One region of the Mesorhizobium sp. B2-4-13 genome, then DNA from elsewhere that is predicted to be linked to it. Evidence: riboswitches for the same ligand, from Rfam matches in the RefSeq annotation. Region 1 holds a riboswitch; each other region holds the start of a gene.
The links. Region 1 has a riboswitch for cobalamin ahead of FJ936_RS17305 (DUF1636 family protein). Riboswitches for the same ligand answer to the same signal wherever they lie in the genome.

Region 1 (10,108 bases):
TCGGCAGGCGCCTTCACGGTGGTCTGCTCCAGATCATAGGCAGCCTTGTCGCGCGCCGCGAGCGCCGACATCACCGTCGGATGCTTGTCGGTTTCGATGTCGGGGTTGCCGCCGAGTGCCGCCTTGGCGCTGATGATGCCTTGCTCGGCAACAGCCAGTTGCTGCCTGGCTTTGTCGAGATCGTTCTTGGCCTGATCCAGCGATGACTTGGCGTTGATGCCCTTCTGGGCAAGATCGGCGGCGCGATCGAATTGCGACTGCGCATAGTCGACCTCGCTGGCAGCGGACTTCTGCTGCGACTGCGCCTGGCTATAGGCCGCGCGCAACTGCTCGACATTGAGGCGCGCGGTAGCGACCGCGGCGTCCGCCTGGGCGAGCGCGATCCGGTAGGGCTCGGGGTCGATGGCGAACAGGAGATCGCCCTGCTTGACCGTCTGGTTGTCCGATATGGCGACCTGGACGATACGACCGGCCGTGTCAGAGGCGATCGACACCTTGGCCTGCTGCAGATTGGCGTTTTCCGTTTCCTGGTAGCGGCCGCCCGTCACCCAGACATAGCCGCCGCCGATGATCAATGCCGCCGGCAAGGCGAACATCAAGAAGAAGCGGCCGATGCGGCGCTTCTTCTTCGGCGCCGGCGCGGGTTGCACGGGAGGAGCGACCGCGACCGGGGCTGATGCCGGCTTGACCGGCGCTTCCATCTCCACCTTGGGAGCGTTTTCTTCTACCTTGGCTACTGCGTTCATGCTGCCGCACCTTCCGCACTCTTGATCTTTTCAAGCGACGAAGCTTCGCTGTCCGTCAGATTTTGTACGATTACATCCAGCGCCCGGATCAGGACGCGCCGGTCTTCCGTCGAAACGCCGCTGAGCGATTCCTCATAGACCTCGCCAGCAAGGCTCTTGACGTCCGCATAGGCCGCATTCGCCTTCTCGGTCGGGAAGATCATGCGCACACGCCGGTCGGTCGCGTCGGAGCGACGTTCGATCCAGCCGCCCTCCTCCATCCGGTCGACCAGGCGTGAAACGCTGATCGGCTCGATTTCGAGCAGTTCGGCGAGCCGCGCCTGTGCAACGCCCGCCTCCTTGGCAACGCGGACCAGAAGCCGCCATTGCGCCGAAGATAGGCCGAGCCCGCTGGCGCGCGCCTCGAAGCGCTTGCGCATCAGGCGTTGCACGTCGTGGATCAAAAATCCCAATCTATCGATGCCATCTGAAACCATGAGCGATACATATAATAAGCGTGCTTACTATTCAAGATGCCACTTCGGTATGAAAGCCGGCAAATGCGTATGGCGGACCTGCAACTCGATCCTGGTTAGCGCCGGGTGAACGCCGCACCCGTCCGCACCAACGCCTGAAAGGCATGGATGCCTTTGTCAAAGGCGGTTTCGGACAACCATGGTAACGACGAAGAACGCGCCGAGCGAGCTGGTGATGATGCCGATCGGCAGTTCCTGCGGCGGCAGCAAGGTCCGGGCCAGAAGATCGCTTGCCAGAAGGAGCACAGCCCCGAACAGCGCGCTGCTTGCGATCAGGCGCAGATGCAAGGGACCGGCCAGCGGCCGCGACAGATGCGGGATCATCAGTCCGACAAAGCCGATGACGCCGGCAACCGAGACGAGGATTGCCGTCGAGAAGGCGGCCACGAGGAATGTCGACCTGCGCATGCGCGCCACCGGCACGCCAAGACTTTCGGCAGCGCTTTCACCAGCCAGGAAGGCGTCCAGCCTGCGATGATTCCATAGCCCGTAGGCCGCGATGGTGCCGGCGCCGACCGCGGCCAGCCATACATTGTCCCAGCGCGCCAGCCCGAGCCCGCCCATGGTCCAGAACAGCACTGAATGGGCCGCACGCTGGTCGCCGGCAAAGACCAGATAATTGGTCAGGGCCGTGAACATGAAAGAGACGGCAAGGCCGGCGAGGATCAGCCGTTCCGGCCCTTGCCCCCTCACCCGCGCGACCAGCAAAAGCACGATGGAGGCGGCGAGTATGCCGCCGGTGAACGCAGCCACCGGCAAGGTCCAGATGCCGAAGCTGTCGCCAAAGATGGTGATGACGGAAACCGCGCCGGCAGCGGCTCCCGACGACAGTCCGAACAGGAAGGGGTCGGCAAGATCGTTGCGGGTCACCGTCTGCAAAAGCGCGCCGACGATACCGAGCCCGCCGCCGACACAGATCGCCAGGATCGTGCGCGGCAGCCGCAGGTCGACGACGATCTTGCCGACCGGGCCCGATATCTCAGGCTCGTCCAGCCCGACGGCACGGCCAAGTGCCGCGACGACATCGGTCAGAGGTATCAGCGTCGAGCCATAAGCGATCGACAGCAGCGCGAGAGCGACGAGCGCCACCGCACCCGCCGTCATGACCAGCGCGAAGGTCTTGTGTCCGGAAAGCGCGCCGGGTTTGTGCTCTCGGGCAGGATCCATCAGAACGCTTCCGGATGCATCGCCCTGGCGATCTTGCCGATGGCTTCGATGTTGGCCGGTCCTGGCGTCAGCTCGGCATAACGAAGTGCGACGAAGCACTCGTTCCTGACCGCGTCCGTCTCTTTCATCGCCGGGTGCGCCTTGAGGAACTCGAGCAATTTCCTGTAGCCGCCACCGTCCTGATAATCGAGCAGGATGAGGAATTGCGGATTGCGTGCCGCCACCGTCTCCCAATCCGTGTTGCCCCAACTCGTATCCATGTCGGCCATGACGTTGTCGCCGCCGGCTGCCGATATCATGGCGTTGGGGATGGCGAACTTTCCCGCGGTAAACGGTTTGTCCTCGCCGGAATCGTACAGGAACACCCGTGTTCCCTTGACGCTGCCGACCTTGGCGGTGATGTCGGCGAGTTGCGCTTTCCAGCCGGAGACGAGCGTCTTCGCTTCTGCCTCCTTACCGAAGATCTTGCCCAGCTTTTCGACGTCGCCATAGAGCAGGTCCATGGAGGCGGCCGGGCGGCTCTTGTCAAGATGGACGCAGCTTTCGGTCAGCACCAGCGTCTTGATGCCGTGCGGCGCGAGCGTGTCGGGGGTCACGTCACCGCCGGGCTTCATGCCGTAGTACCAGCCGGCGAAGAAGAAGTCGGGCTCGACGGCGACGAGATTCTCCAGCGTCGGATATTTCGGCGCCAGTTCGGGAATTGACCCCTGTTCGGCCTTGAATTCGGGGCCGACCTTGTACCATCCGGTGATACCCGTCAGGCCGACGATCGAGGGCTGCAGCTTAAGCGCGAAGGCCATCTCGGCCATGTTGAGATCATGGATGACGGCCCGCTTCGGCGGCGCGTCGAAGGTCAGTGGCTTGCCGCAGCTGTCGACCGTCACGGGGAAGGCAAAGGCCGTCGAGGCCAGCAGCGAGAAGACGAGGGACAAGGCAAGGCGTTTCACGGATTGCTCCTTGGTTGAGCTGTGTCGGATGGAGGGCAGGTTTGATCAGGACGGTGGTGCGGCGCGGTTCGGATGATCGAACACCGTCAGCTCGCGGTCTTCGGTGGGATGGCGCAGGCGAAACACGTCGACGCCGAAAATCTCGCGGATCAGCTGCTGCGTCAGCGCCTCGTGCGGCGGCGCCAGTGCCAGCAGCCGGGCCTCGTTCATCACCGCGACCCTGGTCGCGAACGGTGCCACCAGCGTCAGGTCGTGCAGCACCGCGATCACGGTCATGCCGAAGCCGGCCACCAGGTCGAGCAGTTCCGCGCGAGCGCGCGGGTCGAGGTGGTTGGTCGGCTCGTCGAGGAACAGGATTTTAGGCTGCTGCGCGATGGCGCGTGCAAGCTGGGCACGCTGGCGTTCACCACCAGACAGCGAACCAATCGTGCGGCCAAGCAGCGGCAGGAGACCGGTCCGGCGCAGCGCCTCCACGACAATGTCGCGTTCCTCGCCGCGGCGCCTCAGGCCGGCGTGCGGGACGCGGCCAAGCTCGACATAGTCGATCACCGCGAGCCGTGGATCCGGCTGATCGGTCTGGCCCACGACGGCGATATGCAGGGCTCGCTCGGCGGGCGAAATCCTGTCCAGGCGCCGCCCGCCGAGCTTCACCTCTCCGAAGCTCGGCCGAAGCATGCCGGACAGCATGCGCAGCAGCGTGGTCTTGCCGGCGCCGTTGGGGCCGATGATGGCAAGACGGTCGCCTGATGCCACCGAAAGGCTGACCGCATGGACCAGGTGCCGGCCATTCGCCATCGCACCCAGGCCGCGGGTCTCGAGAAGCGGCGTCGTCATCGACTGCCATCCGCCAGCGTGCCGGGTCCAGGGATGCGGGCCAGCGTCTTGCCGGCCAGGCGCGGAGGACGTTGTCCGGAATTGCACCAGCCGTCGGCAAGCGAAGCGTAGAGCCTGGCAAATCGCACCAGATCGGCAACGTCGGCCTGCGCGTCGATCGACCCGAAGAGATAGGCTGCCTTGCCTAACGCCTGGAAAGCCACCGCCAAGGGGCGCGCGCAACCCGCCATGCAAGCCACGCCCTCGACCGCGAAACCATGCGCCACGCCAGGCTCGTGATGAGCCGAGAGGCGGGAGCGCAATTCGGCGCACAAATCTTCGCCCGACCTGACGCCGGTCCCCCTCTCGCGGCAAAGGGTGCACACGATGATCTGGTGTTTAGGCTCGGGGTGTATACGATCGATTGCGCCGTCCAACGTCCCGTCACTTTCAAAACTGGCGACGGAAGGATGTTGGCCGATCGGCCGACAAGACCGATGTCCACGTTTCCTCCCGGCACACCCCGTCCGGTCAACTCAGTGATGGCAGGTCTCCTGGCTCACGGGTCTGCGCGCAATCCTGCCTTCCCAGCCTTGCCGGCCAGTGGCATTCCGGATCTTGCTCGCCGTTTACAGTTGCGGGGGCAGCCGCGGCCTCGACCCAAAATCGGTCTCACCGCGTTCCCTTTTCACCCCTCGCCTTTCGGCTTGGGGACCATCACGAGTCGCAGCCTAGGCCGCGCGCGGCGGCGAGGCAAGGCGGCAGTCTCTGTTCTGTTATAACAATACAGACATATGGTCAATCGCTGTCGCGCGCGACCAGTTCCAGCGGCCAGACCTCCCTTATGGTCTGCGGCCCCGTGGGCCCGGCGAAAGCGGGCAGCGAGGCGAGCAGGATTTCGCCGAGCCGCCGTCCCATCGGCTCCAATGCCGGGCGGAAAGCGGTCAGCGCCGGGGAGAAATAGCGGCAGAGCGGCGTATCGACGATGACCATCACCGCGATGCCCTGACCGGGCATGATCCCCATCTCGGCAAGCGCCTTGCAGCCGCCGAGCGCCATCGCGTCATTGTTGAAGATGATCGCTGTCGGCGGATCCTTCGAGCGCATGATTTGCGGCGTCACCGCGTAGCCGCCGGCTTCGTTGATGAAGCCGTCGGCTATCAGCTCGGGATCGATGTCGATGCCGTGCCGCCGCAGCGCCTTGCGATAGCCATCAAGAAACAGATAGCCGAAGTTGAGGTCGAGCGACGGCCGGATGGCTGCGATGCGGCGGTGGCCGCGTGCAACAAGGCGGTCGACTGCGTCGGCGCCCGCCTTCTCGAAATCGAGGTCGAGCGAGGGATAGGTCTCGTCACCGGACTGGCTTCGGCCGAGCGTCGCAAAGGGAAAGCCGACCCTGCTGAGATAGTCGATGCGATCGTCCTCACGCCGGGTCCAGGCCAGCAGCACGGCATCGGCGCGGCGTGTCTCGACGACCCGTCGCAGGCGCTCCTGCTGATAATCGGCGGGCGCGCCCATGACGATGATCAGGTCGAGCCCGTGCTCGGCCAGCGCCGCTTGCAGCCCGCTCAGGAAAGGAATGAAAAACGGCTCGCCATATTGCTGATCGCCCGGGTGGGGCTGCAGCATGAACGCGACGGCATGGGTGGTGCCCCGGCGCAGGTTCCTGCCCGACTGGTTGGGTGAATAGTTGAGTAGGCGGGCCGCATCGAGCACGCGCTGCCGCGTCTCGGCATTGACATCGGCGCGCCCATTGAGCGCGCGCGACACCGTGCCGATCGAAATATTCAAATGACGCGCAAGATCGTGAATGCTGGATGCCAAGACCAATCCCCTTCCGTTCCCGCTAACATTAGCGGACCTCGCGGCCAAGGCCACTCAGACGAACGGCCCACAAATCCGGTTGACATTCTACGCCTTCGGGTGTGTCATCGTAAACGTTTACGGAAAGGCCGTGAATGCCAACCGGGAGGGGTTGGCGGAGGAGCGCCGGATGCTGCACGTCGTCCTGGTCGGGTGCGGAGCCATGAGCAAAACGTGGCTCGAGGCCGCCCGTCAGTCCCCTGAAATCAGGATTGCCGGTCTCGTCGACCTCGACGCCGACAGGGCACGCCAGCGAGCCCGCGAATACGACCTTGCCGGGGCCGCGATCGGCACCGATCTCGACGTCATTCTGGATCAGACCAAAGCCGATGCGGTGTTCGACGTGGTCGTTCCGGCCGCCCGCCGCGAGGTGGCCAATTCGGCCTTTGCCCATCACTGTCACCTGCTGACGGAAAAGCCCCTCGCCGACAGTCCGGCCAACGCCCGCGCCATCGTCGACGCCGCGCGGCGCGCCGGCCGCGTCCACGCCGTCGTTCAGAACCGCCGTTATGTCGCCAATGTCCGGCGCATCCGCCGCTTTCTGGATTCAGGCGCCATCGGCGCGCCGACCAGCATCCACGCGGATTTTTTCGTCGCGCCGCACTTTGGCGGTTTCCGCGAAGAGATGCGTCACGTGCTGTTGCTCGACATGGCGATCCACACCTTCGATGCCGCTCGCTACATGGTCAATGGCGAACCGGCCGATGTCTATTGCCAGGAATGGGAGCCGGCCAATTCCTGGTATCGGCAAGGGTCGTCGGCAAGCGCCACTTTCGGGCTCGGCCGAAACAGGATGTTCACCTATCGGGGCAGCTGGTGCGCCGACGGCTTTCGCACCAGTTGGGAGGGCAGCTGGCGTATCGTCGGTGAGCGCGGCAGCCTGATCTGGGACGGCCATGACGAGGTGAAGGCGGAAGTCGTGCTGCCGGAGCGCGAAGGCCTGATCGACAAGGTCGGGCTGGTGACGGTGCCTCCCCTCGATCCGTCCGACCGTATCGGCGGGCATCTCGGCGTCATTGCCGACTTCGTGCAAGCCGTGGAAACCGGCACCGAGCCGGAGACACGGGGCTCGGACAACATCAAGAGCCTGGCCATGGTCTTCGCGGCGATCGAGAGCGCCGAGACCGGTCGTCGCGTGAACATCGCATCGCAGGAAGGATGACCATGCCGAACCCGCTTCTCGACATCAGGATCGGCACCATGGTGCGGGCCAATCTCGAAGACCCGGCCGCCTATATCAGGCAAATCCTGCCGCTCGGCTTCGAGAGCATCCAGCCCTTTTTCTGGCAGACGCTCGGCGGCAAGGATCTGCCGCGGCTCGCCGGAGAGATTGAAGAGGCGATCGGCGGTGCCGACGTGACCGTCAGTTCGATCGGCGTGTTCGGCAATCCGCTCGAGAGCGGCGACACCGACCGCGGCGTGCTCGAGGCCTGGAAAACGGTGATCGACAACGCCCATCTGTTCGGCACCACGCTGGTCAGCGGCTTCACCGGCCGCATCCGCGGGAAACCGCTGACCGACAGCCTGCCGCGCTATCGCGAGGTCTGGGGCGAACTGGCCAGACGCGCCGCCGACAAGGGCGTGCGCATCGCCTTCGAGAATTGCGCCATGGACGGCAATTGGGCCGGCGGGGACTGGAACATCGCCCACAATCCGGATGCCTGGGAGCTGATGTTCAACGAATTGCCCAACGACAATCTCGGTCTCGAATGGGAGCCCTGCCACCAACTCGTCTACCTGATCGATCCGATGCCGCAGATCCGCAAATGGGCGCATCGCATCTTTCATGTCCACGGCAAGGACGCCACGGTGCGCTGGGACGTCATCCGCGAGAACGGCGTGTTCGGCCGCCTGCCTTTCGTGCAGATGCGCACGCCCGGCTTCGGCGACAGCGACTGGACCCGGGTGATCAGTGAACTGAGGCTGGCCGGGTACAAGGGCGCCATCGACATCGAAGGCTGGCACGACCCGGTCTATCGCGGCGACCTCGAGATCACGGGGCAGGCACGCGCCCTGGAGTATCTCAAACTATGCCGGGGAGGTGCGAGCTACCTGCCAAATCCGGCGTGAGGATCGGTCGGCGGGAGGAGCCGGCCGCAAGTGGCATCGCCAAAGCAATCGTTCAAAGGCCCCTCGGCTGACGAGGAAAACAATGGGAGGAACGTGCATGAGCATCGCGATCAGGACGACAATTCTGCGCACGACCGTCGTGGCGGCGGCCACGGCGCTTACCGCCGCAATCTTCACCTTGCCGGCGCAGGCGCTCGACGCCCAATGGTGCAAGGACGTCCACATCCGCTTCTTCGTCGGCGGCGCCGAGGGCGACGCCTTCGGCACCATCGTCTACAATGGCGCCAAGCAGGCGGCGGCCGATCTCGGCCCCAAGGTCGACTACATCTTCTCCCAGTGGGACGCGGAGAAGATGGTGCAGCAATTGCGCGAAGCGGTCGCGGTCAAGCCCCAGGGCATCGCCATGATGGGCCATCCGGGCGACGCCGCGATCATGCCGCTCGCCGACGAGGCGCATAAGGAGGGCATCAAGATGATGTACCAGAACGTCCCGGTGCCGAAGGTGACGGCGGCGTTCGGTGGCGGCTATATCGGCGCGCAGCAGGAACAGCAGGGCCGCGCACTTGGCGCCGAAGCGTTCAAGCTCGGTAAGCTGAAGGCCGGCGACAAGGCGATCATGATCGGCCCGTTCGAGAACGAGAGCCGCGGCGCACGCGAGCGCGGCACGGTGGCGGCCTTGAAGGAGGCGGGCGTCGAAGTCATCCAGCTGTCGTCGCCGCCGAGCGGCGAATGGGCTTCCGACCCCAATCTGGCGATACCGGTGCTTACGGCAGCGCTGCTCAACAATCCTGATGTCAAGGCCGTCGGCTATCCCGGCGGACAGATGCTCGGCAATGTCGCCACCTACATGCAGGCAGCTGGCAGAAAGCCTGGCGACATCTTCAACTTCGGCTTCGACACCAGCCCGCAGATCGTCGAGGGCTTCAAGGGCGGCTGGGTACAATTGACGGCCGACCAGCAGCCATTCCTGCAGGGCTATCTGCCGATCCTCAGCCTGTGCCAGCAGGTGGTGCTGGGTCTGGCCCCTATGAATGTCGACACCGGCGCCGGTTTCGTCACGCCCGAAAATTACGAGATCGTCGCAGAACTCGCCAAGCAGGCGCTGCGCTGACCTCCCAAGCCGCCGGCCGGGATCAGGCCCCGGCCGGCGGGGCCGCTGGCGAGAAGGCTGGCGCCAGACAATCAAGCGAGGATGCGATGGCCGAACGTCTCATAGAACTGCGCGATATCGCTAAGTCCTACGGCCATGTCTACGCACTTGGCGGGGTCAATCTCAGCGTCGATCGCGGCGAGGTGGTCGGCCTCATCGGCGACAACGGCGCCGGCAAGTCGACGCTGATCAAGATCCTCTCCGGTGTGGTCAAGCCGACCAGCGGCGAGATTCTCATCCGCGGCAAGCCGGTGACCGGATGGAATGCGGCACGTTCGCGCGAGGCCGGCATCGAAACGGTGTTCCAGGACCGGGCACTGGCCGTGCAGCAGACGATCGTCCGCAACATCTTCATGGGCCGCGAACTCACCGGCCCTTTCGGCTGGCTGAAGGTCGGCAAGGAAATCGAGGAAGCGAGCCGGCTGATGCGCGAGATCGGCTTCACCTCGAAAGTGTTCACGCCGCATTCGATCGTCGGCCAGCTTTCGGGCGGTGAACGCCAGGGCGTGGCGATCGCGCGCGCCATCTACAAGCAGGCGGAACTGATCGTCCTCGACGAGCCGACGACGGCGCTGTCTCTGACCGAGACCGCCAAGGTCTTCCATTTCGTGCGCCAGGTGCGGGCGAGCGGCCGCTCGATCCTGTTCATCGGCCATAACATCCATCATGTCTTCGACATCGCCGATCGCTTCGTGGTGCTGGATCGCGGCAAGGTCGCGCTCACCGCCGATCGCAGCGAGGTCAAGTCGGCCGAAGACCTCATCAACTTCATGGAAGACGTCGCGCATCCGGGCGGGTTGGCCGGGCTGCAAGACACCGGCGACGCGGAGCAGAGAG
Region 2 (10,108 bases), on a different contig from region 1:
CATCTTGTCGTAGAAGCTCTTGATCCGTTCTTCCTTCATGGCGCCGATGCCGAGCTTCTCGGTGTCGCCGGAATCGGCCAGGCCGAACTTCTTCATCTGCTCGATCGAGAAGGCGATCTGCTCGTCGCTCATGTCAGGATTGTCTTTCTTGATCATGTCGTTGGCGGCCTTGTTGTCGCCGTAGAGGTACTTGTACCAGCCCTTGGCCGAGCCATCGACGAAGCACTGGACCACCTCAGGCTTCTTGTCGATCGTCTCCTGCATCACCTCGATCGTAGTCGAATAGGTGTCCCAGCCGTAGTCGGCGAGCAGGAACTGGTTCGGCACGAAGCCGCCTTCCTTCTTGACCGCGAACGGCTCCGAGGTGACGTAGCCCTGCTGGATCGACTTCTTGTTGGCGAGGAAAGGGGCGGTGTTGTAGGTGTAGGGGACGCGCTTTGAAGCGTCGAAACCGAGCTCGATGACCATCCACTGGAAGAAGGTCTGCACGCCTTCGTCACCCAGAATGTACTGCTCGGCGTTCTTCAGGTCTTCCCATTTGTCGAGCCCCTCGCCGGGGTGGGACATGATGACCTGCGGGTCCTTCTGGAAGTCGGCTGCCACCACACGCATCGGAATGCCTTGCTGGACGGCGTCGAAGGCCGACAGCAGATTGCCGCCCATGTAGAAATCGATCTTGCCGGCGAGCAGCATCGGCCGGCCGCTGACCTGCGGGCCGCCCTGCATGATGGTGACGTCGAGACCGCAGGCGGCGTAGGTGCCATCGGCCACGGCCTGGTAATAGCCGCCATGTTCCGGCTCGGCGAGCCAGTTGGTGCCGAAAGTGACTTTTTCATTCGCCGCCGCGCCCAGCGTGCTGGCCGCAAGCAGGGCCACCACCGCGGCCGAAATCTTCTGTTTCACGTACATTGACACCGCCCTTTATTTGCACCGGCGCGTTGCGCGCCGTGCTTGACACCAAAGATTCAAGAAGCAAGACACATGCCACCGGCGTCGCGCGCCGGGACCCGCCCGCCTGCACCACAGCCATCTGCGAAAGCCGGAAAGGTCGTGCTGCACCGAAGGGCATCGTGCCTATTTTTTGAACGCCTGTCCACAATCGCACCGGCGACATGCACCACCATCTTGATGGTGCAATGCATCCGGCCTTAGGCTGGCGATATCCAGGAGATTGCCATGTTCAAATTCCTTACCCCTAAGTCGATCAAGCCACCCTTTGCCCGCTACAGCCACGGCGTCGAGGTGCCGGCCGGCAAGCGTCTGGTGCTGTGCTCGGGTCAGGTCGCCATCACGGCGGACGACCAGATACCGGAAGATGCCGGCGCGCAGGCCGAACTCTGCTTCAGGAACATCGCGGCGGTTCTGGGCGAAGCCGGGCTGGGACTTGGCGACATCGTTCGCATCAACGCCTATGTCACCGACCGCGCGCATCTGCGGCCCTATATGGAGGTTCGCGACCGGCTGTTTTCGAGCCCGGCGCCAGCCTCGACGCTGATGATCGTTTCCGGCTTTGCCCGGCCCGAATTCAAGGTCGAGGTCGAGGCCATCGCGGCCGGGTGATCGACAGGCCGGCCGCACCGCGCTAGGTCTGACCTGATCATTTGAAGAGGCGTGACATGACTGCTGGCAAGAAACGCGTATGGTGGGGCGACTACCGGACCACCGAATACGCCTCGATCGATCCCGAGGCGACGATCGCGGTGCTGCCGCTGGCGGCGATCGAGCAGCATGGACCGCATCTGCCCGTCTCAACCGACACTTCGATCATGAACGGCATGCTCGACACGGTGATTTCACGTTTGCCCCACGATCTCGATATCCGCATCCTGCCGGTCCAGGCGGTGGGCAAGTCGAACGAGCATCTGCACGCGCCGGGCACATTGACCCTGCCGGCAACGACGCTGGTCGACGCCTGGACCGAGCTTGGCCTGTCGATCGCGCGCGCCGGCGTGCGCAAGCTCATAGTCGTCAATTCGCATGGCGGCAATGAGGAGATCATGGGCATCGTCACGCGCGAATTGCGCGTGCGCGAAAAGATGCTGGCGGTGAAGACCAGTTGGCAGCGCTTTGGCCGCCCGGCCGGCATGTACACCGAACTCGAGGATCGTCACGGCATTCATGGCGGCGATGTCGAGACATCGCTGATGCTGCATTTCCGGCCCGATCTCGTCGACATGGGCAAGGCCGACAACTTCGTTTCCAACGTCGCCAAGGCCGAGAAGGAATTCTCGCTGTTGCGCCACACAGGCACCCACGCCTTCGCCTGGATCGCCGGGGATCTCAACCCGAACGGCGTGGTCGGCGACGCCAGCATCGCGACAGCCGAGAAAGGCCGGCTGACCGCGGAATATCAGGCTGACGGGTTCATCAACCTGGTGCGGGATGTGCGCAAGGCCAAGCTCGCGGAGTGGCTGAAATAGCTAGCCGTCGATCTTGAGGGCGAACGGCGTGCCTTCAAAGGCGTCGGCGCCGCGCCCGATCGACTCGATCGCCTCGATCATGCGGCCGCTGCGCTCGAGCAGCGCGTCGGCCACCGCGATCAGCCGCGGATTGGGCGTCGCCGAAGGCGACAGCGCTCGCAGCGTCCGCGCCAGTTCCTCCTCGTTGCGTTTCGGCGCCAAAGCCGCGGCGATGATATAAGCCGAGGCGGTCGAACGGCTGATGCCAGCATAGCAGTGCACCAGCATTGGTTTCGCCCGGTCCCAGCGGCGTGCGAAATCGAGCAGGTTACGGACATGCTCCTCGCCCGGCATGGTCATGCCGTCCTGCGCCACGGCGATGTCGTGCATGACCAGGTGCAGATGGTTTTTCCTTGGGATCGAGGCCGGTCGGACTACGTCCGTTCCGACGGCGAGCAGCGACAGCATGCGGTCGGCGCCGGTCCTGGCCACCACTTCCTCGATTTTCGCCAATGAGCAGACATGGATCATTGTTTGAAACCTTTCGAACGATCCTCGCGCCGCGACGCCCAAACGGCAAGGGCGGATTCGAGCCTGCGCCATTCCTCCTCGCTCCCCGGCAGTCCGGCGCGCAAGGCATGCGGCCGTTCGGAGAAATGCCGCAGCAGGATACCGCTCTGGCCAAGCCCGGAAAACAGGCCGCCGGCATCGGGCAGGCTGAGATAGCGGAACAGCGTGGTGCCGCCCGCGACGGGAACACCGAAACGGCTAAACAGCGCATCGAGCCGCACCGTCGCTTCCGCCAGCGAGGCCCGCATCGCATCCTGCCAATCGAGATCGGCGAGCGCGCGGATGCCATATTCCAGGGCCGGTCCTGCGACAGCCCACGGCCCGAACTGCATGTCCAGCCGTTCAGCCGTCGGCGCGTCGGCAAGCGCGAACCCGAGCCGCAGGCCGGCCAAACCAAAGAACTTGCCGAAGGAACGCAGCACGACGATGCCGCCCTGGCCGACATCGCCGGCGAGGCTGTGCTCGCGTGGACCGACATCCATGAACGCCTCGTCGACGACCAGCAGCCCGCCCTTGGCGCGAAGTCCAGCGGCCAGCACCAGCAACCGGTCGCGCTCGACGACGCGCCCATCGGGATTGTTCGGATTGACTATGATGGCGAGGTCGGCTTCCGCCAGCGCCGCGAAATCGCTGACCTCGACCACGTCGTGCCCGGCAATCGCCGCCGCCCGGGCGTGTTCGGCATAGGTCGGCCCCAGCACCATTGCCTTGCCGGGCCTCACCAGCGAGGCGACGCGCGGCAACAGGATCTGTGTGCCAGGGGCCGCCACAACGCTTGCTGGGGAAGGCGCGCCATAGGTGTTGGCCGCAATCTCTATCAGTTCGCGCCCACGCGCGGCCTCTGGCAATCGCCACAGCGAGGTGGCGGGCAGGTCGAAAAGCGGGTAGGAGTGCGGATTGATACCGGTCGAGAGGTCGACGAAAGGCAGCACGGCATTGGGGAAAAGCGCCCTTGCCCGGCCAAGACTTCCACCATGGTCCACCGCTCCTTCAAGAAGCTTCATGTCAGTCCTGATCGCTTTCCTGTCATTAATTGCCGAATTCGCCCTTGGTTATCCCGACTGGCTGTTTCGCGCCATCGGCCATCCGGTGACATGGTTCGGCAGGCTGATATCCTTTCTCGACTTGCGGCTCAACCGCGCCACTGATCCCGACGCGTTGCGTCGCCAACGTGGTGTCCAGGCGCTTCTGGTCATTGTGCTGGTGCCGGCGATAGCAGGCCTTGGCGTGCAGCTTGTTCTGCTCTGGTTCGTCCCCCTGGGATGGATCATTGCCGTCTTTCTGGCGACATCGCTTCTGTCGCAGAAAAGCCTTTACGAGCATGTCGAAGCCGTCGCCGACGCGCTCGACAGCGGAGGCCTCGACATGGGCCGGGCCGCCGTTTCGCGGATCGTCGGCCGTGATCCCGAGATGCTCGACCGCGCCGGCGTCTGCCGCGCCGCGATCGAGAGCCTGGCGGAAAATTTTTCCGACGGCATCGTCGCCCCCGCCTTCTGGACCGGGGTCGGAGGGCTCGCCGGCGGCGCGGCCTACAAGGCGGCCAACACCGCCGATTCGATGGTCGGCCACCGGACTCCGCGCCATGAGGCCTTCGGCTGGGCGGCGGCGCGCTTCGACGACTGGATCAACCTGCCTGCATCGCGGCTGACGGCGCTGCTGATCGTGCTCGCTTCCCTCCTGGTCGAGGACGCCGACCCCCGCGACGCCTGGAAGGCGGTACGGCGCGACGCGAAAAAACACCGCTCGCCCAATGCCGGCTGGCCGGAAGCGGCCATGGCCGGCGCGCTCGGGCTCGCGCTCGCCGGACCACGCAGCTATGGCGGTGTCATGGTCGACGACATCTTCATGGGCGAAGGCGGCCGCCGCGATGTCGACAGCGGCGATATCAGGCGGGCGCTCAAGCTTTACCGGGTCGCGGACTACCTGCTGATCGGCTTGTTCGGCCTGGTCGCGCTGATCGCCGTTCTGGTTTTCTAGAACTCGATGCCTTGCTGCGCTTTCACGCCCGCCGAGAAATGGTGCTTTGTCACCCCCATCTCGGTGACCAGGTCCGCCGCCTCGATCAGTGCCGGCTTGGCGTTGCGGCCGGTGACGACGACATGCAGGCCTTCGCGGCGAGCCTTGAGCGCCGCAACCACCTTGTCGAGAGCGAGATAGTCGTAGCGCAAGGCAATGTTGAGCTCGTCGAGCACGACAAGGCTGATCGAAGGATCGCCGATCAATTCCAGAGCCTTGGCCCAGGCGGCCTCGGCGGCAGCGATGTCGCGCTTCAGGTCCTGCGTCTCCCAGGTGAAACCCTCGCCCATTGCGTGCCAGACGACACGGTCGCCAAAGACGGCAAAGGCGTCCTTCTCGCCGGTGTGCCACTTGCCCTTGATGAACTGGACGACGCCGACGCGCTTGCCGTAGCCGAGCATGCGCAGCGCGAGACCGAAGGCGGCCGTGGTCTTGCCCTTGCCGGGACCGGTGTTGACGATCAGCAACCCCTTCTCGATCGTCTTGCCCGCAACCTCGGCGTCCTGCACCGCCTTGCGCTTGGCCATCTTGGCGCGATGGCGTTCTTCATCCTTGTCGTCGATATCGGTCATTTCACTTCACCTTGAGCGGTAGCCCCGCCACCATGAGCAGCACCGTGTCGGCAATCGCGGCGACCCGCTGGTTGAGCCGGCCGGCATCGTCACGAAACCGACGCGCCAGTGCGTTGTCGGGCACGATGCCTTGCCCGACCTCGTTCGTTACCACGAACCACGGTCCGCGCGGCCGCGACAGCACGTCCGCCAGCCGCCGGCACGCGGCCTCGACGTCGTGATCGGCCAGCATGTGATTGGTCAGCCACAGCGTCACGCAGTCGGCAAGCACCGGCTGCCCGTCTGGCAACGCCTCCAGCGCTTCGGCGAGGTCGAGTGGCGCATCGATGGTCGACCAGCCCTCACCGCGCCGCGAGCGGTGCAGCGCGATCCGCTCGCGCATCTCGTCGTCATGGGCTTGCGCCGTGGCGATATAGGCCCATGGCGAGGGCAATGCCGTCATCAGGGTTTCGGCGTGCGCGCTCTTGCCGGAGCGCGCACCACCGATGATGAAGGTCAGCCTGCCGCGATCAGGCAAAGCTGTCGCGCAGGCTGGTCGCCATGCCGGTGAAGCGCCTGCGCACCACGCCCACGATCGCGCCGAGCACCAGCCAGAACACCAGATTGGTCACCGTCACCGCCACCACGAACTGATGGTGTAGGCCTTCCGGGATCGGTGTTTCGAAACTGTCGGGCTGCGGCGCGCCGACGACATGTGGCGCGACGATCAGCAAGACGGCGAGGATGGTCAATGGCAACGATCTGCGAAACACGATCAGGCCCAGGCCGGTCGCGGTCGCGGCCGCCGTCGCCGTCCACCAGATCTGGCGCGGCAGAAGATCGGCCGCCGGCATTGCCGGCAGTTCCGGCTGCAGTCCGAGACCCGGTGCCAGTGTGAACACGGCAAAGCCGGCCAGGCCCCAGAACACACCCTGGCGCCAGTTGCCGACGCCGCCGAAGAACTCGGAAACCGCGACCAGGACCAGCGCGAAGCCGATCCCGGTGACGATGTTGGCAACCACGCTAAAGGCGAAACGCTCGAAACCGTCGGCTGGCGCCCAGCCTTCGTCTTCCTCCGCCGGTGTCACGGCATCGGTGCCCGCGGGCGCGGCAGAGCTCATGGCATTCCCAGCGGGCGCCACCGTGCTCATGGCATCATCGGTCGCCGCTGGTGCGGCCGCGTGATCATGGTGGTGGCCGCCGCCGGCCTTTTCGTAGACTTCCGCCTTGAGGATCAGCGGCACGGTGGCATAGGCCTGCATGCAGGCGAGAACGACACCGGCCACGAGCCCCGCGATCGCCGCGACGAACACGACGTTGCGAAACAGATTCATGATGTCGGATCCTCGTTAGTGGCAGGGAAACGCCATCGAGTGGCGATAGTCGTGGGCAGCATTGTGGACCGCATCGATATGCGAGAAGCCGACAAAGCCGACGACGAAGATGCCGAGCAGCGCCGCAAGCGCGAGCTGCATGAAGCGCGACTGCGAGGAGACGGAGGCGCCGAGGGAGACGGAAGCGGTAGTCATGTCTTGTCCTTTCGCCCTCCACCCGAGGGCATCGAAGTCAGTTTCCTGTCGCCGGCAGGTCTCCTGGCTCGCGGATAAGCGCCCTTCCCCACCTTCCCGAAGAAAAATCTTCAGTGGCATATGGAGAGGACTACCGCACACAGTTGCGGGGGCAGCCACGGCATTGGGCAGGAATTCCTGCCCGCACCGCATTCCCTCTTGGCTCCAAAAAGGAACCGACGACATCGGGGACTATAGGGAAATTCGCCGCGCCCGGCAAACCAAATTCCGACAGCCGCCAGCGCAGGAGCGCCGTATCGGCGAAGCTGCCCTCATCCCGTCCCGATTGACAAACTTCATGGCCGGGTGTCGGCTGGCACCCCTCACGGGAAACCAGCCATGCAGCCCAATGCCAGCGAGTGCGTGCCCTATAACGGCCTGACTCGAACCGAGCCGACGCTGCCCTCGTCGGCCTATTGGGACCAGGACAACTATCAGCGCGATCTCGACGCCATCTGGTACAGGAACTGGCTGCTCGTCTGCCGCGAGGCCGACCTTGCCCAGCCTTTGGCGTTCCGCACCTTCCGCGTCGGTACGCAGGAAATCCTCCTGCTCCGCGACGACACCGGCGAGTTGCATGCCTTCCACAACACCTGCCGGCATCGCGGCTCGCAGCTTTGCCAGGAAAGCCAGGGCCGGCTGAAGGCGCGGCTGATCACCTGCCCGTATCACGCCTGGTCCTATTCGCTGCGTGGCGATCTGGTGCGCGTGCTGTCGAAATCGCTGCCTGACGGCTTCGACAAGGCCGATCACCCGCTTTATCGCGTCGCGCTCTCGGTGTGGCGGGGCTTCGTCTTCGTCAATCTTGCGGAAGATGCCGCCAGCTCGGCGCAATCCTCCTTCGACCCGGCCTCCGGCGACTTCGGCAACTGGCCGCTGGAAACGCTGGTATCAGGGCACGTGCTGCGCAAGGTGATGAACTGCAACTGGAAGATTTTTTGGGAAAACTTCAACGAGTGCCTGCACTGCCCGGGCGTCCACAAGGACCTGTCGCGGCTGGTGCCGATCTATGGCCGCGGCCTGATGAGCCGGCATGACGATCCCGAATGGCTCCGCCACGCCGACAATGACGCGCCGGAATTTTCCGGCGGCCTGCGCACCGGGGCTGAGACATGGTCGCGTGATGGGCAGGCGCACGGGCCGGTCTTCCCGGGCTTGACGCCGGCGGAACGAACCGCCGGTCAGACTTACGCCACCAACCTGCCGTCGATGTTCATTGTCGGCCATGTCGACTATGTCAGGACCGTGCGGCTTACGCCGCTCGGTCCCGAACAGACCGAATTGACCGCGGAATGGCTGTTCGCGCCCGAGGCGCTCGCTGAGACCAACGTCGACAACATCGTTGCCTTCGGCACACAGGTGCTGGAGGAGGACGCGGCAATCTGCGAGGTCAACCAGAAGGGCCTGCGCTCGATGCGTCATACAGCTGGCGTGCTGATGCCCGAGGAGTACGACCTTCACCGCTTCCACGATTGGGTGCGCGAACGGCACGCTGCGCGCTCACCCGAGGCCTGAAGATCACAGCGACTTCGGCAGATATCGCCAGGTCATGAAGCCGCAGAACGCGGCAAGCAGTCCGAGCGTGACGAACACCGAGCCCAGGCCGAAGAAGGCCAGCACCACCGAATAGACCAGCGGCGGCGTCAGTTCGGAAAAATCGAGATAGGTGCGGTAGACCGCCGCCATCTGCGCGCGCTCATAGGAGCGCACCGAGCGCATGAAGGCGGTCGAACCCAGCGCGTCGAGCGCGATGGTGAAGAAGGCGCCGCACAGCAGGAAGGCACCGGTGAGCAACGGCACGGTTTCGCCCACGGCACCGGCCGCCAGCAGCGTCGCCGACATGGCGAAATAGGCAAATGTCATGGTCCTGCGGCCGCCGAAGCGATTCCCCGCCTTGCCCCAGAAGATCGCCATGAACAGCAGCGCGTTGCCGGCCGAGACCAGCAGGCCGCCGGCCAATTCGCCCTCGCCGGTGATGACCATGAACAGCGGTCCATAGACGAAGAAGGTCGTCCAGAAGCAGGAACGGCCGAAGGCTATCAGCCAGGCCAATCTCAGCCTCGGCTGCGCGACGAAGCGGCCGATGTTGGCGAGCGGATTGGCCGGTCGTGTCTTGCCCGGGCGGATCGACTGGTTGTCGCTCAGCCGATAGGTCCAGAACAGCGCCAGTAAAGCCATGGCGAACACCGCCACCGCGCCATGCGCGGCATAAATGCCGAAGCGCGTATAGAGAAAAATGCCGAGCGTCGGCCCGCAGGTCCAGGCAACCATCGACCACGCCATGCGCAGCGATTCGGCCTGCATGAAATCGGTCTTGCGGATGTGATCCATGATGTAGAGGTTGAGCGTGATCGACAGCGCGCTGGCGCCCATCACCCGGCACAGCATCCCGGCCAGTTGCCCGGCGAGCGTATGGGTGACGAAGAACAGCGAGCCGATAGCGAGCAGGCAGGCGCCCGCCGTGTAGACCCAGCGCCGCGCGAAGCGGCGGATCAGCATCGGCATGAACAAGGTCACCGACAGGCCGAGCAGGGACACGGCGGTGTAAAGTATCGAGACGATCTGCTCGTTGTGGAGAATCTCGTAGGCCTGGATCGGTATGACGCTCGACACCATGGCGCGGGCGAAGGATTCGACCGCGTAAAGCGAGGCGAAGGTGCGCGCATCCGCGGCCTTGAGGGCCGGAAGCCAGATCGGATGGCGAACATGGGTGGACATTGCTTCCCCAAAGCAGAATCGCGGCGTCGAATCTGCCGTGGACATTTCAGGCCCATTAAGAGGAAACCGACGCACATCCGGCAAAAAGCGAAGCCGGTCAAAGACTTTTCCGCGCTGGCCCAACCCGGCGGCTGGCGCGGACCCCGCCGCGCGGTCCAGGCCAAGGCGACCGGTCTTCTTCTATCCGGTGCAACCGTGATAGTCGTCGTGGAGGGGCTGAATCAGATCGCGAGACCATGAGCATCCACACGCCGACCGCACCCGTCCCGCAGCCATCGAAGCGCAT
Region 3 (10,108 bases), on a different contig from region 1:
CCGCCGAACAGCATGAAATGCGCACCGGTCGATGACGATATGACGATCTCGTCGCCGGGCCGGAATACCAGCAGCCGTTCCGCTGGGAACGCATCACCCGAAATCGAGACCTCGCCCTCCAGCGTGTAGATGGCGCGCTCCTCGGCATCGGCTGGGATTTTTACGCTGGCGCCGGGCGCCAGCCGCAAATCTGCGTAGAGCGTTTCGGAATCGGCCCGCACCGGAGATCGCAAACCCTGGAAATCACCGATGACGACGCGGCCGCTGACGCCTTCGGCGTCGATTTCGGGAAGCCGCAGCGCCGCTGTGTTCTCGAACACCGGTGCCACCTCTTCCTTGCCGTCCGGCAGAGCCAACCAGGTCTGCAGGCCGGAGATCGACATCGGCGCGCCGCGCAATTCCTGCGGCGTGCGCTCGGAGTGGACGATGCCGCGACCGGCCGTCATCAGGTTCACGTCGCCGGGTTGAATGACCATTTCGGTGCCGAGCGAATCGCGGTGCCTGATCTTGCCGTCGAACAGATAGGTCACGGTCGACAGGCCGATATGCGGGTGGGGACGGACATCGAGCGCCTGGCCCGCGCGCATGATCGCGGGACCCATTCGATCGAAGAAGATGAACGGCCCGACCAGGCGCCGCTTGGCGGTCGGCAAGGCGCGACGCACCTCGAAACCGCCAATGTCCTTGGCGTTGGGGATAACCATCAGCTCGATCTGGTCGCTGGCGAAGGCATCGCCGGCCTCAGGGTCCTTGCCGGGGAAGAAGCTCATGAACTCTCCTCGTCAGCGGTCAGTGGGCGCTTGGGCATATCAGGCGAACCGGATCGCCGCTTTCGCTTTTAATTTGGCCGCCACCTCTTCGCGATTGCGAGGATGCTGGTGGGTTTCGAGGGAATCGAGCAATTCGCGTGCGGATGCCGCGATGGCTTCGACCGCATGATCGAACACATGCTGGTTCTTGGCAGAAGGCCGCGTCGTGCCGCTCAGCTTGCGGACAAACTGCAGTGCCGCGTCGCGGACTTCGTCGTTGGTTGCCGGCGGATCAAAATTGAACAGGGTCTTGATGTTTCTGCACATCGCTTCCGTATCTCCTCTTGTCCGTTTCAATCGGGACGAACTGTATCCTCAATGATGATCGTGTCCAAAAACCGGTAAGGCTGCTCCGGACCTCAGTCCGCGTCGAGCGGCTCGGTTCCAACCGGCTTGCCGTCGCGCGACAGCCTGATCTTCTCGACCTTGTCCTCGGCGGCCTTCAGCAGCCGGTCGCAATGAACCTTCAGCGCCTCCCCGCGCTCGTAAATCCGGATCGACTGGTCGAGCGGCACGTCGCCACGCTCCAGATCATCGACGATCTTCTCCAGTGCGTCGAGTGCCTGTTCAAAGCTCATCGCCTTGACGTCTTCGTTGATCTCACCGGTCATCATTCATCCTTTCATCAGTCGCCCGACATGGGCGGCGACCGAAAATGCCAATCCCTGCAGATCGTAGCCGCCCTCGAGCAGGCTGACGAGCCGGTTGCCGCCGTGGATTGCGGCGCGCTGCATCAGCTGGCCGGTCGCCCAGTCGAAATCGTCCTCGGTCAGATTGATTTTCGCCAGCGGGTCGCGATGGTGCGCGTCGAAGCCGGCCGAAACGATAATCAGATCCGGCGCGAAATTGTCGAGTGCCGGCAGCACGCGCGACAGGAACGCATCGCGAAACACCTCGCTGCCCGTCCGAGGCGCCAGCGGCGCATTGACGATGTTGCCGGCGCCGGTCTCACTCTTCGCGCCCGTGCCGGGATAAAGCGGCATCTGGTGCGTCGAGCAATAGAGCACCGAGGGATCGTCCCAGAAAATATCCTGCGTGCCGTTGCCGTGGTGCACGTCCCAGTCGACGACCGCGACACGCTCGGCGCCGTGCTTCTTCTGCGCATGGCGCGCTGCGATTGCCGCCGTGTTGAAGAAGCAGAAGCCCATGGCCGTGGTCTTTTCGGCATGGTGGCCGGGCGGACGGGCGGCGACGAAAACGTTGTCGGCGCGGCCCGCAAAGACGTCGTCGACGGCAGCATTGGCGGCACCGATCGCCGTAATCACCGCTTGCCAGCTTTTCGGGCTGGCGGTGGTGTCGGCGTCGATGCGGGCAATGCCTTCGTCGGGGATGGCGGCGCGGACACGCGCGACGAAATCGGCGGGATGCGCGTAGAGGATGGTCGCCTCGTCGCCGTGCGGTGCCTCGACGCGGTCAAGCGTGGCAAAAGCTTCGTCGTCGAGCACGCGCTCGATGGCGCGCAGGCGGTCGGGCCGCTCGGGGTGACCGGGCGGCGTGATGTGTTCGAGAAAGATCGGGTGCGTGTAGAGACGGGTGGCCATGCCCCCTATCTAGTGCCCCGGCGTCGTGATGGCCATGCGTTGCGGCTTGATCGCTGGGGAAAATCGAACCTGCGTCCATTCATGTCGCTGCGGGCATTGGCGGCGCCGGCCCTTCGGCGTAAGGTCGCAACCACTGCCTGGTGCCCGCCGGGCTGTTTGTTTTAGCGACATTCTGCGACGCCAAGTGATTCCACTTGGCTGCAAATGCCTTGGCGGGAGAATCGGGAACACGGTTGAACTCCGTGGCGTGCCCAACGCTGTGAGGGGGACCGCGCCGGTAAAATGCCACTGTCGATGACGGGAAGGCACCGGACGCGGGTTGATCCCGAGCCAGAAGACCGGCCTGGCAGGCATCGTCATCCGCATGGTCAGGCGGATGACATCGATTGCAATCGCAAGGGGACAAGCGATGCCGGAAGCTATGACCGCTCCAATGGGCGATGGATTTGACCAGATTGCGCGCGACGCTGTTTACCGCGCCATGTTTACGCGGCGCGACGTCCGCAGCCATTTTACATCGGAAGCGATCGACGACGAAGTGCTGGCGCGGCTGCTGCTTGCCGCCCATCACGCGCCATCGGTCGGCTTCATGCAACCCTGGAACTTCATCGTCATTCGCGATGCCGCGCGGCGGGCGGAAGTGCGCGACCTGTTCCTGGCCGCGCGAGAACGGGAACTGCCTGAAATCGAGGCAGAACGGCAGGCGCTCTACCGCAAGCTTAAGCTGGAAGGCATTTGCGAAAGCGCGCTCAACATCTGCATCACCTGCGACCGCGAGCGCTCGAAAGGCTCGCCGCTGGGGCGCTGGCACAATCCGGAGATGGATCTCTACAGCACGGTCTGCGCGGTGCAGAATTTTTGGCTGGCGGCACGCGCCGAGGGCGTCGGCGTCGGCTGGGTCAGCATCATCGAGGCGCAAGCGCTGAAAAGCTTGCTGGGTATTCCCGATCAAGTGACGCCGATCGCCTATCTCTGCGTCGGCCGCGTTTCCGAATTCGCACCGAAGCCGGATCTCGAAACACACGGCTGGGGCCGGCGGCTGCCGTTGCCCGAGCTTATCATGAGCGAGACTTTTCGCGGACAAGGCGAAGCGCCGCTCAAATCAGCAGTGGCGCGCCTCGGCACCGTCGCCGGTGCGCCGGCGAGGCCGGTTGATCAGCTCGTCGCGCCGGCAGTGCCCCACCGTGAGCCACCGAAAGAAGCCAGTGCCCTGTCCTTGAGTTCCCTGAACTTCGACGAGGCTTCGGCCAGCCTGGCGTCCCAGGCGGCATCGGGCACCTGACCCTCGATGGTCTTGAAATAGACCTGCATCAGGCAGGCAATGGCGAACGGCTCGATGAAGGCCGCCTTGAAAGCCCAGGCAAAGACGATTGCCAGCACGAAAGCCCAGCCGGCGAGCTGCCCGGGCATGACGTAAAGAATAGCGGCTGCCGGAGCCAGCATCAGCAGGAAAATCACGAACGACACGCCCCACATGATGACCCCTAGCCAGACGGCATTCTTGACCATGGTCTTGCCGTTCTGGGCGTAGAGCACAACGCCTTGGCGCGCGGTTTCGAACGGCGAGGACGAACTGTTGCGGATGTTGTAGCCGAGAATGATCTCGTCGACATAGGTCAGCGACAGGCGAATCACCGTGTTGAGGAACGAAACCAGGCCGCTCAGGCCAGGAATGGGCAGGAAGGCCGCGATGCCGCCGAGCAGGCCGGTGATGGCGCGTATGGCGCCCTTGACCAATTGGTCGACGACGAAAAGGATGTTGGCCTCGGCAAAACGCTCGGTCACGACCTCTTTCGCGTAGGCGATCTGGTTCTGGCCATTGGGAATATCATGGCCCTCGATCAGATGCACCATGACGGCGATATGGCCCGCCTTGACGACGTAGAGGATGTATTCGCGGATCCAGTGGACGGCGATCGAGACGATGCCGAAACCGACCACGCCGCCCCACATCGCAAAAGACAATGGTCCGTCGGGATCGGTGGAAATATGGCCGACGCCATAGCCGACGGAGGCGCCGGTGCCGGTGGCCACGATGTAGGCCAGGGTGATCCCAAAATAGATGATCATGCGAAAGACAATGAAAGGCCAGGTCCGCATCATGATGGACACCGACCTGCCGATATCGAAATCCCACATGCCCGAATCTCCCCTCAGAGATGGCTGCGGAGGATGCGCTCAAACCGGCTATTGTCAATTGCAGGCAGTGGCGGGACTGCCATGGTGGTTCATCTTGAAAGCGCTTCCGGCTTTTTCAGCAGGCCTTCGAGCAATTGCTTGAACGCGGCCACCACCATCTTCGATGTCGCTTCGGGATCTTGCGAATTGGCGATGCGCTGCGCGGCCTGGCTGCTCGCCCCATTGATCAGCCGCGCTGCCGACTCCGGGTCGACGCCGGGGACGACCACCCCTTCCCGCTGCAGCGCTGTCAGATGATCGGTCATTGAACCGACGCAGGCATTGGCATTCGACCACAGTGCCGGATCGCCCAGCACAGCCGGACCATCCCGGAACATGATGCGCTGGATTTCCGGCTCCAGCGCCATTTCGATATAGGTGGTGCATTCGTCGACGAAATGCTGCCAGCGGGTCGGCGCCCGCGACGCGACCTCATTCACCCGGGCCGCCATTTCCGCGTCGATTTCGGCGATAACCGCCTCAAGCAGTCCCTTCTTGTCGCCGAAGTGATGATAAAGGGCGCCGCGCGTCAGCCCGGCCGACGCGGTGAAATCATCCATCGACGCTTCGGCATAGCCGATGGTGCCGAAAGCCTGGCGCGCCGCGGCGATCAGCTTGGCGCGTGTCTCGGCGATCATCTCCTTGCGCGGTCGATGCATGCTTCTGGCCTTACTTACATACGCTCCGTATGCCAATTGACATACGCGACGTATGCTCTATTTAACACTTATACGTCTCGTATGTAATTGTCGAATCGCCCCTTGTCGAGGAACAGGATCATGCAAAACCCCTATTCGGAAATCTTTCGCGCTCCCGGAGCCACGGGCTTTGCCGCCGCCGGCTTCATGGCGCGCCTGCCGATCGCCATGGCGCCGATCGGCATCGTGGCGATGCTGTCGCAGACGCGTGGCGAATACTGGCTGGCGGGTGCGGTTTCGGCGACATTCGCCTTGGCCAATGCCTTCCTGGCGCCGCAGATATCGAGGTTGGTCGACCGCCTCGGCCAGACGCGGGTTGTCGTACCCACCACCATCATCTCCGTGCTCGCATTCGCGGCCCTGATCGCATCGGCCAATCAAGGCTGGCCGGTATGGACGCTGTTCGCGTCGGCACTGCTGGCCGCGGCGATGCCAAGCATGCCGGCCATGGTGCGGGCGCGCTGGACCGAGATTTTCCGGGGCCGGTCCGAGATGAACACCGCCTTCGCCTTCGAGTCGGCGGCGGACGAACTGGTCTATATCGCCGGCGCATCGCTGTCTGTGGGCCTCAGCGCCGCGCTGTTCCCGGAAGCGGGCGTGCTCGTCAGCACGCTGTTCCTCGCCTTGGGCTCGACAGCCTTCATTCTGCAGCGTTCGACCGAGCCGCAAGTGCGGCCGGTGGACCATGGCTCCAGCGGCTCGGCAATCCGCCTGGGGCCGGTCCAAATCATCACCTTCGCCATGATCTTCATCGGCGCGACCTTCGCGACGACGGAGGTGAGCACGGTGGCGATCACCAAGGAACTCGGCCAGCCGGGCACTGCCAGTCTCGTCATCGGCGTCTATGCGCTGGGCTCCTTCGTGCTCGGCATCATCATCGGCGCGCTCAACCTGAAAGCACCGCTGCAACGCCAGCTCGCCATCGCGGTTGCCTTGGTCGCGCTCGGCACACTGCTGCCGCTTACCGCCAGCACCGTGCCAGCGCTCGCGCTGACTGTCTTCATCAGTGGCGTGGCGATCTCGCCGACCTTCATCACCGCCTTCGGCCTGATCGAGCGGCATGTCCCGGAAGCGATGCTGACCGAAGGCATCACCTGGGTAACCACCGGGATCGGCATCGGCATGGCGCTGGGCTCCTTCGCCGCCGGCGCCGTGGTGGATGCATTCGGCGCCCAGAACGGATTCTGGGTCTCGGTGACGTCAGGCGCTATCGCGCTGATCACGGTGCTGCTCGGCCAGCGCAGCCTCGCCACCCACGAATGCGAGTTGGAAGGATGCGAGGCGGCAATCCCGGCCGAGTGACAGGCAGGGTTTGTCGAGATCAGAGGATCTCGGTCTTGGCGATGTGAATGCCAAAACCCTCGAGGCCGACATAGTGGCGTTCGCGCGAGGCAATCAGGTTAATGGATGAAATGCCGAGGTCCTTCAGGATCTGGGCGCCAAGGCCGATCTCGCGCCATTCGCTCTCGCGCCGGCGCGCCTCTTCATGGTCCTCGCGGTCGCCTGGCGCCGGCCGGTTGCGCTCCTGGTGGGCAACGCCGACCGAGCCTTCCCTGAGATAGACAATGACGCCGCGCTTGCGCTCGCCCATCGCCTTCATGATGCCGTCGAGCCGGTGGCTGGTTCCGAACACGTCGGTCACCACATCCTCCGAATGCAGCCGCACCGGCACCTCCTCGCCATCGCGGATGTCGCCGAAGACGATGGCGACGTGATGCATCGTGTCCCAGGGCAGCGTGTAGGTGAAGACCTGCGCCTTGCCGCCCAGCGTCTCGATGTCGGAGCAGGCGACGCGCTCGACCAGGGTCTCCTTGCGCTGCCGGTAAGCGATGAGGTCGGCGACCGATACCTGCTTGAGGCCATGCTCCTCGGCGAAAGCCGCGACCTGCGGGCCGCGCTTGACGGTGCCGTCGTCGTTGACCAGTTCCGAGATCACGCCGATCGGCGGCAGGCCGGCGAGCTTGCACAAATCGACCGCCGCCTCGGTATGACCCGAGCGCATCAAGACGCCGCCCTCGCGCGCGATGAGCGGGAAGATGTGGCCAGGGCGGACGAAATCGGAGGCGCCGACATTGCCGTTGGCGAGGTTGCGCACGGTCAGCGTGCGGTCGTCGGCCGAAATGCCTGTCGTCGTGCCATGCTTGAAGTCGACGCTGACGGTAAAGGCGGTGGTGTGAGCCGAATCATTGTCGGCCACCATCGGCGCGAGGTTCAGCCGTTTAGCCTCCTCGCGCGGCATCGGCGTGCAGACGATGCCCGACGTGTTGCGAACGATGAAGGCCATCTTCTCCGGCGTGCAATGGACGGCGGCGACGATCAGGTCGCCCTCGTTCTCGCGCCCGTCATCGTCCATGACGACGACGATCTCGCCGCGTTCGAAGGCGCGGATGGCTTCGACAATCTTCTTCTGGTCGTAAGGCATGGAACGCTCGCTTTGCTCGCAGGGCAGTAGGGGAATAGGGCAGTAAGGCAGTAGGGGAAAGGAAAATCCTGGCTGTTTCGGCTGGCTGCGTAACCTACTGCCCTACTGCCCTACTGCCCTACGGCCCTATTCCCCTCCCTTCCCCGTCTGTCCTCTGTGCCGCAGATAGTGGTCGGCAATGGCGCAGGCAACCATGGCCTCGCCGATCGGCACGGCTCGGATGCCGACGCAAGGATCGTGGCGACCCTTGGTCATCACTTCGACATCCCTGCCGTCCTTGTCGATCGATTTGCGCGGCGTCAGGATCGACGAAGTCGGCTTCACCGCAAAACGGGCGACGATCGCCTGGCCCGTCGAGATGCCGCCCAGGATGCCGCCGGCATTGTTGGACAGGAACACCGGCTTGCCGTCATTGCCCATGCGCATCTCGTCGGCATTCTGTTCGCCGGTGATGCGGGCGGCCTCGAAACCATTGCCGATCTCGACGCCCTTGACGGCGTTGATCGACATCAAGCCGGACGCGATGTCCTGGTCGAGCTTGGCGTAGATCGGCGCGCCGAGGCCGGCAGGCACACCGTCGGCGACGATCTCGATCACCGCGCCAACCGAGGAACCGGCCTTGCGGATACCGTCGAGATACCGCGTGAAAACAGGAATCGAAGCCGGATCCGGCGTGAAGAACGGGTTCTCGGCATCGCCGATGAAATTCCAGTTCCAGTTGGCGCGGTCGATCGACTTTTCGCCCATCGACACGAGCGCGCCGCGCACCACCATGCCCGGCACCACTTTGCGGGCGAGCGCGCCGGCAGCGACCCTGGCAGCGGTCTCGCGTGCCGAGGAGCGGCCGCCGCCGCGATAGTCGCGTATGCCGTATTTGACGTCGTAGGTGTAGTCGGCATGGCCCGGCCGGAACTGGCGGGCGATCTCGCCATAGTCCTTCGAGCGTTGATCGACATTCTCGATCAACATCGACACCGGCGTGCCGGTGGTGATCATCGTCGCGCCGTCCTCGTCGAGGACGAAGCCTGAGAGGATCTTCACTTCGTCCGGCTCGCGGCGCTGCGTGACGAAGCGCGACTGACCCGGGCGGCGCTTGTCGAGTTCGGCCTGGATTTCATCGCGCGTGAAACGGATACCCGGCGGACAACCATCGACCACGCAGCCGAGCGCCGCGCCATGGCTCTCGCCCCAGGTGGTGACGCGGAAAAGATGGCCGAACGTGTTGTGAGACATGGAAAGTGCCCTGCCCGGCATCGAAACCGGCTGAAGCCAGCCTTCTATTGGCGTTTTCCACAGTGGTCAAACTGTGATCCGACGGATTTAGTTTTGACACATTCGGTTGGTTTCTGCTCTCCTCCATTCGCCGTTGAGGATCCGCCGCCACCCAGGCCGGCGCAATGACCAAAGAGGACGATGATGCGTACCCTGATTGGCGCTGTTGCCGCCACGCTGCTGCTCTCCACCGCCGCCTTTGCCGGCCAGACCGAAGGCCTGATCAAGAAGATCGACAAGGACGCGCTGACGCTGACGCTGGACGACGGCAAATCTTACAAGCTGAACGCCGAAACCGATCTTGATGCGCTGAAGCCGGGGATGGACATCGTCATTGCTTACGATGTGACCGATGGCGAAAACGTCGTCACCGACATGCAGCTGCCGGGGGACAGCGACACGAACTAGGAGTTGGCGTCACCGGGCGAGCCACTCCAGGCTCCTGCCTTCAAGTTTGAGCACGCGATCCTGCGGTATCTCCAGGTTCGCGGCCTCGTCCTCGGCCATATCGAGCACGAAGCGAAACAGGGTGCGCATGACGCCCCCGTGCGTCACGCAAATCGTCTGCCCCCGAAGCTCATCGAACCATGGCTTCACCCGTTCGAGCAGCATCTGGTAGCTCTCCGCGCCTTCACCTGGCGGCTGAAAATTCCACTTGTCCAGTGCGCGGGATCGGCTCGCGCCGGGCGACTGCCTCTCAAGCTCGGCGAAGGTAAAACTCTGCCAATCGCCGAAATTGACTTCAATCAGTCTGATATCGGTTCGATAGGCGAGCGGATCGAGCCTCATGGCGGCGCGGATGCGTTCCATCGTTTCGCGCGTGCGTCTCATCGGACTGGCGACGAAGTCGAATTCCTGGGGAGCGCCGACGAGTTCGGCCAGCCGATGCCCGTTTGCGCTCGCCTGTTCGCGGCCGAGAGCATTGAGATCGGTATCGGCCTGGCCCTGAAGCCGGAACTCGGCATTCCACGCGGTCTGGCCGTGGCGCACGATATAAACCAGCGGGTACATCAGCTCTTCCGGAGATCGGGCCAGGGCCTGGACGGAGGAAAGGCGGGGAGAGCTAATCCTTGACCGTCGAAATATCGGGTGCGTCGACCGCTTTCATGCCGACGACGTGGTAGCCGGAATCGACATGGTGCACTTCGCCGGTGACGCCACGCGACAGGTCGGACAGGAAATAGACGC

Region 2: another riboswitch for cobalamin. It lies ahead of FJ936_RS12450 (CbtB domain-containing protein); the one in region 1 lies ahead of FJ936_RS17305 (DUF1636 family protein).
Region 3: another riboswitch for cobalamin. It lies ahead of bluB (5,6-dimethylbenzimidazole synthase); the one in region 1 lies ahead of FJ936_RS17305 (DUF1636 family protein).

Annotation. Positions count from the first base shown of each region.
Region 1 is NZ_VFVB01000006.1:11,634-21,741, reverse strand. It holds gene FJ936_RS17330 (HlyD family secretion protein) at 1-746, opposite strand, end outside; gene FJ936_RS17325 (MarR family transcriptional regulator) at 743-1,222, opposite strand; gene FJ936_RS17320 (iron ABC transporter permease) at 1,379-2,428, opposite strand; gene FJ936_RS17315 (ABC transporter substrate-binding protein) at 2,428-3,375, opposite strand; gene FJ936_RS17310 (ABC transporter ATP-binding protein) at 3,421-4,209, opposite strand; gene FJ936_RS17305 (DUF1636 family protein) at 4,206-4,574, opposite strand; cobalamin riboswitch at 4,715-4,922, opposite strand; gene FJ936_RS17300 (LacI family DNA-binding transcriptional regulator) at 4,987-6,012, opposite strand; gene FJ936_RS17295 (Gfo/Idh/MocA family oxidoreductase) at 6,182-7,213, shown strand; gene FJ936_RS17290 (sugar phosphate isomerase/epimerase) at 7,216-8,121, shown strand; gene FJ936_RS17285 (substrate-binding domain-containing protein) at 8,219-9,232, shown strand; gene FJ936_RS17280 (ATP-binding cassette domain-containing protein) at 9,319-10,108, shown strand, end outside.
Region 2 is NZ_VFVB01000004.1:104,947-115,054, reverse strand. It holds gene FJ936_RS12495 (ABC transporter substrate-binding protein) at 1-909, opposite strand, end outside; gene FJ936_RS12490 (RidA family protein) at 1,177-1,560, shown strand; gene FJ936_RS12485 (creatininase family protein) at 1,617-2,420, shown strand; gene FJ936_RS12480 (tyrosine phosphatase family protein) at 2,421-2,930, opposite strand; gene cobD (threonine-phosphate decarboxylase CobD) at 2,927-3,973, opposite strand; gene cbiB (adenosylcobinamide-phosphate synthase CbiB) at 3,972-4,946, shown strand; gene cobO (cob(I)yrinic acid a,c-diamide adenosyltransferase) at 4,943-5,557, opposite strand; gene cobU (bifunctional adenosylcobinamide kinase/adenosylcobinamide-phosphate guanylyltransferase) at 5,559-6,074, opposite strand; gene FJ936_RS12455 (CbtA family protein) at 6,067-6,870, opposite strand; gene FJ936_RS12450 (CbtB domain-containing protein) at 6,886-7,065, opposite strand; cobalamin riboswitch at 7,101-7,300, opposite strand; gene FJ936_RS12445 (aromatic ring-hydroxylating dioxygenase subunit alpha) at 7,444-8,619, shown strand; gene FJ936_RS12440 (MFS transporter) at 8,623-9,822, opposite strand; gene FJ936_RS12435 (DUF1624 domain-containing protein) at 10,059-10,108, shown strand, end outside.
Region 3 is NZ_VFVB01000003.1:750,874-760,981, reverse strand. It holds gene FJ936_RS11670 (pirin family protein) at 1-770, opposite strand, end outside; gene FJ936_RS11665 (DUF2277 domain-containing protein) at 810-1,076, opposite strand; gene FJ936_RS11660 (exodeoxyribonuclease VII small subunit) at 1,169-1,420, opposite strand; gene FJ936_RS11655 (histone deacetylase family protein) at 1,424-2,350, opposite strand; cobalamin riboswitch at 2,529-2,712, shown strand; partial or broken gene bluB (5,6-dimethylbenzimidazole synthase) at 2,715-3,389, shown strand; gene FJ936_RS11645 (hypothetical protein) at 3,506-4,489, opposite strand; gene FJ936_RS11640 (TetR/AcrR family transcriptional regulator) at 4,579-5,187, opposite strand; gene FJ936_RS11635 (MFS transporter) at 5,308-6,528, shown strand; gene ribB (3,4-dihydroxy-2-butanone-4-phosphate synthase) at 6,548-7,648, opposite strand; gene aroC (chorismate synthase) at 7,775-8,881, opposite strand; gene FJ936_RS11620 (DUF1344 domain-containing protein) at 9,065-9,328, shown strand; gene FJ936_RS11615 (histidine phosphatase family protein) at 9,338-9,931, opposite strand; gene fabI (enoyl-ACP reductase FabI) at 9,984-10,108, opposite strand, start outside.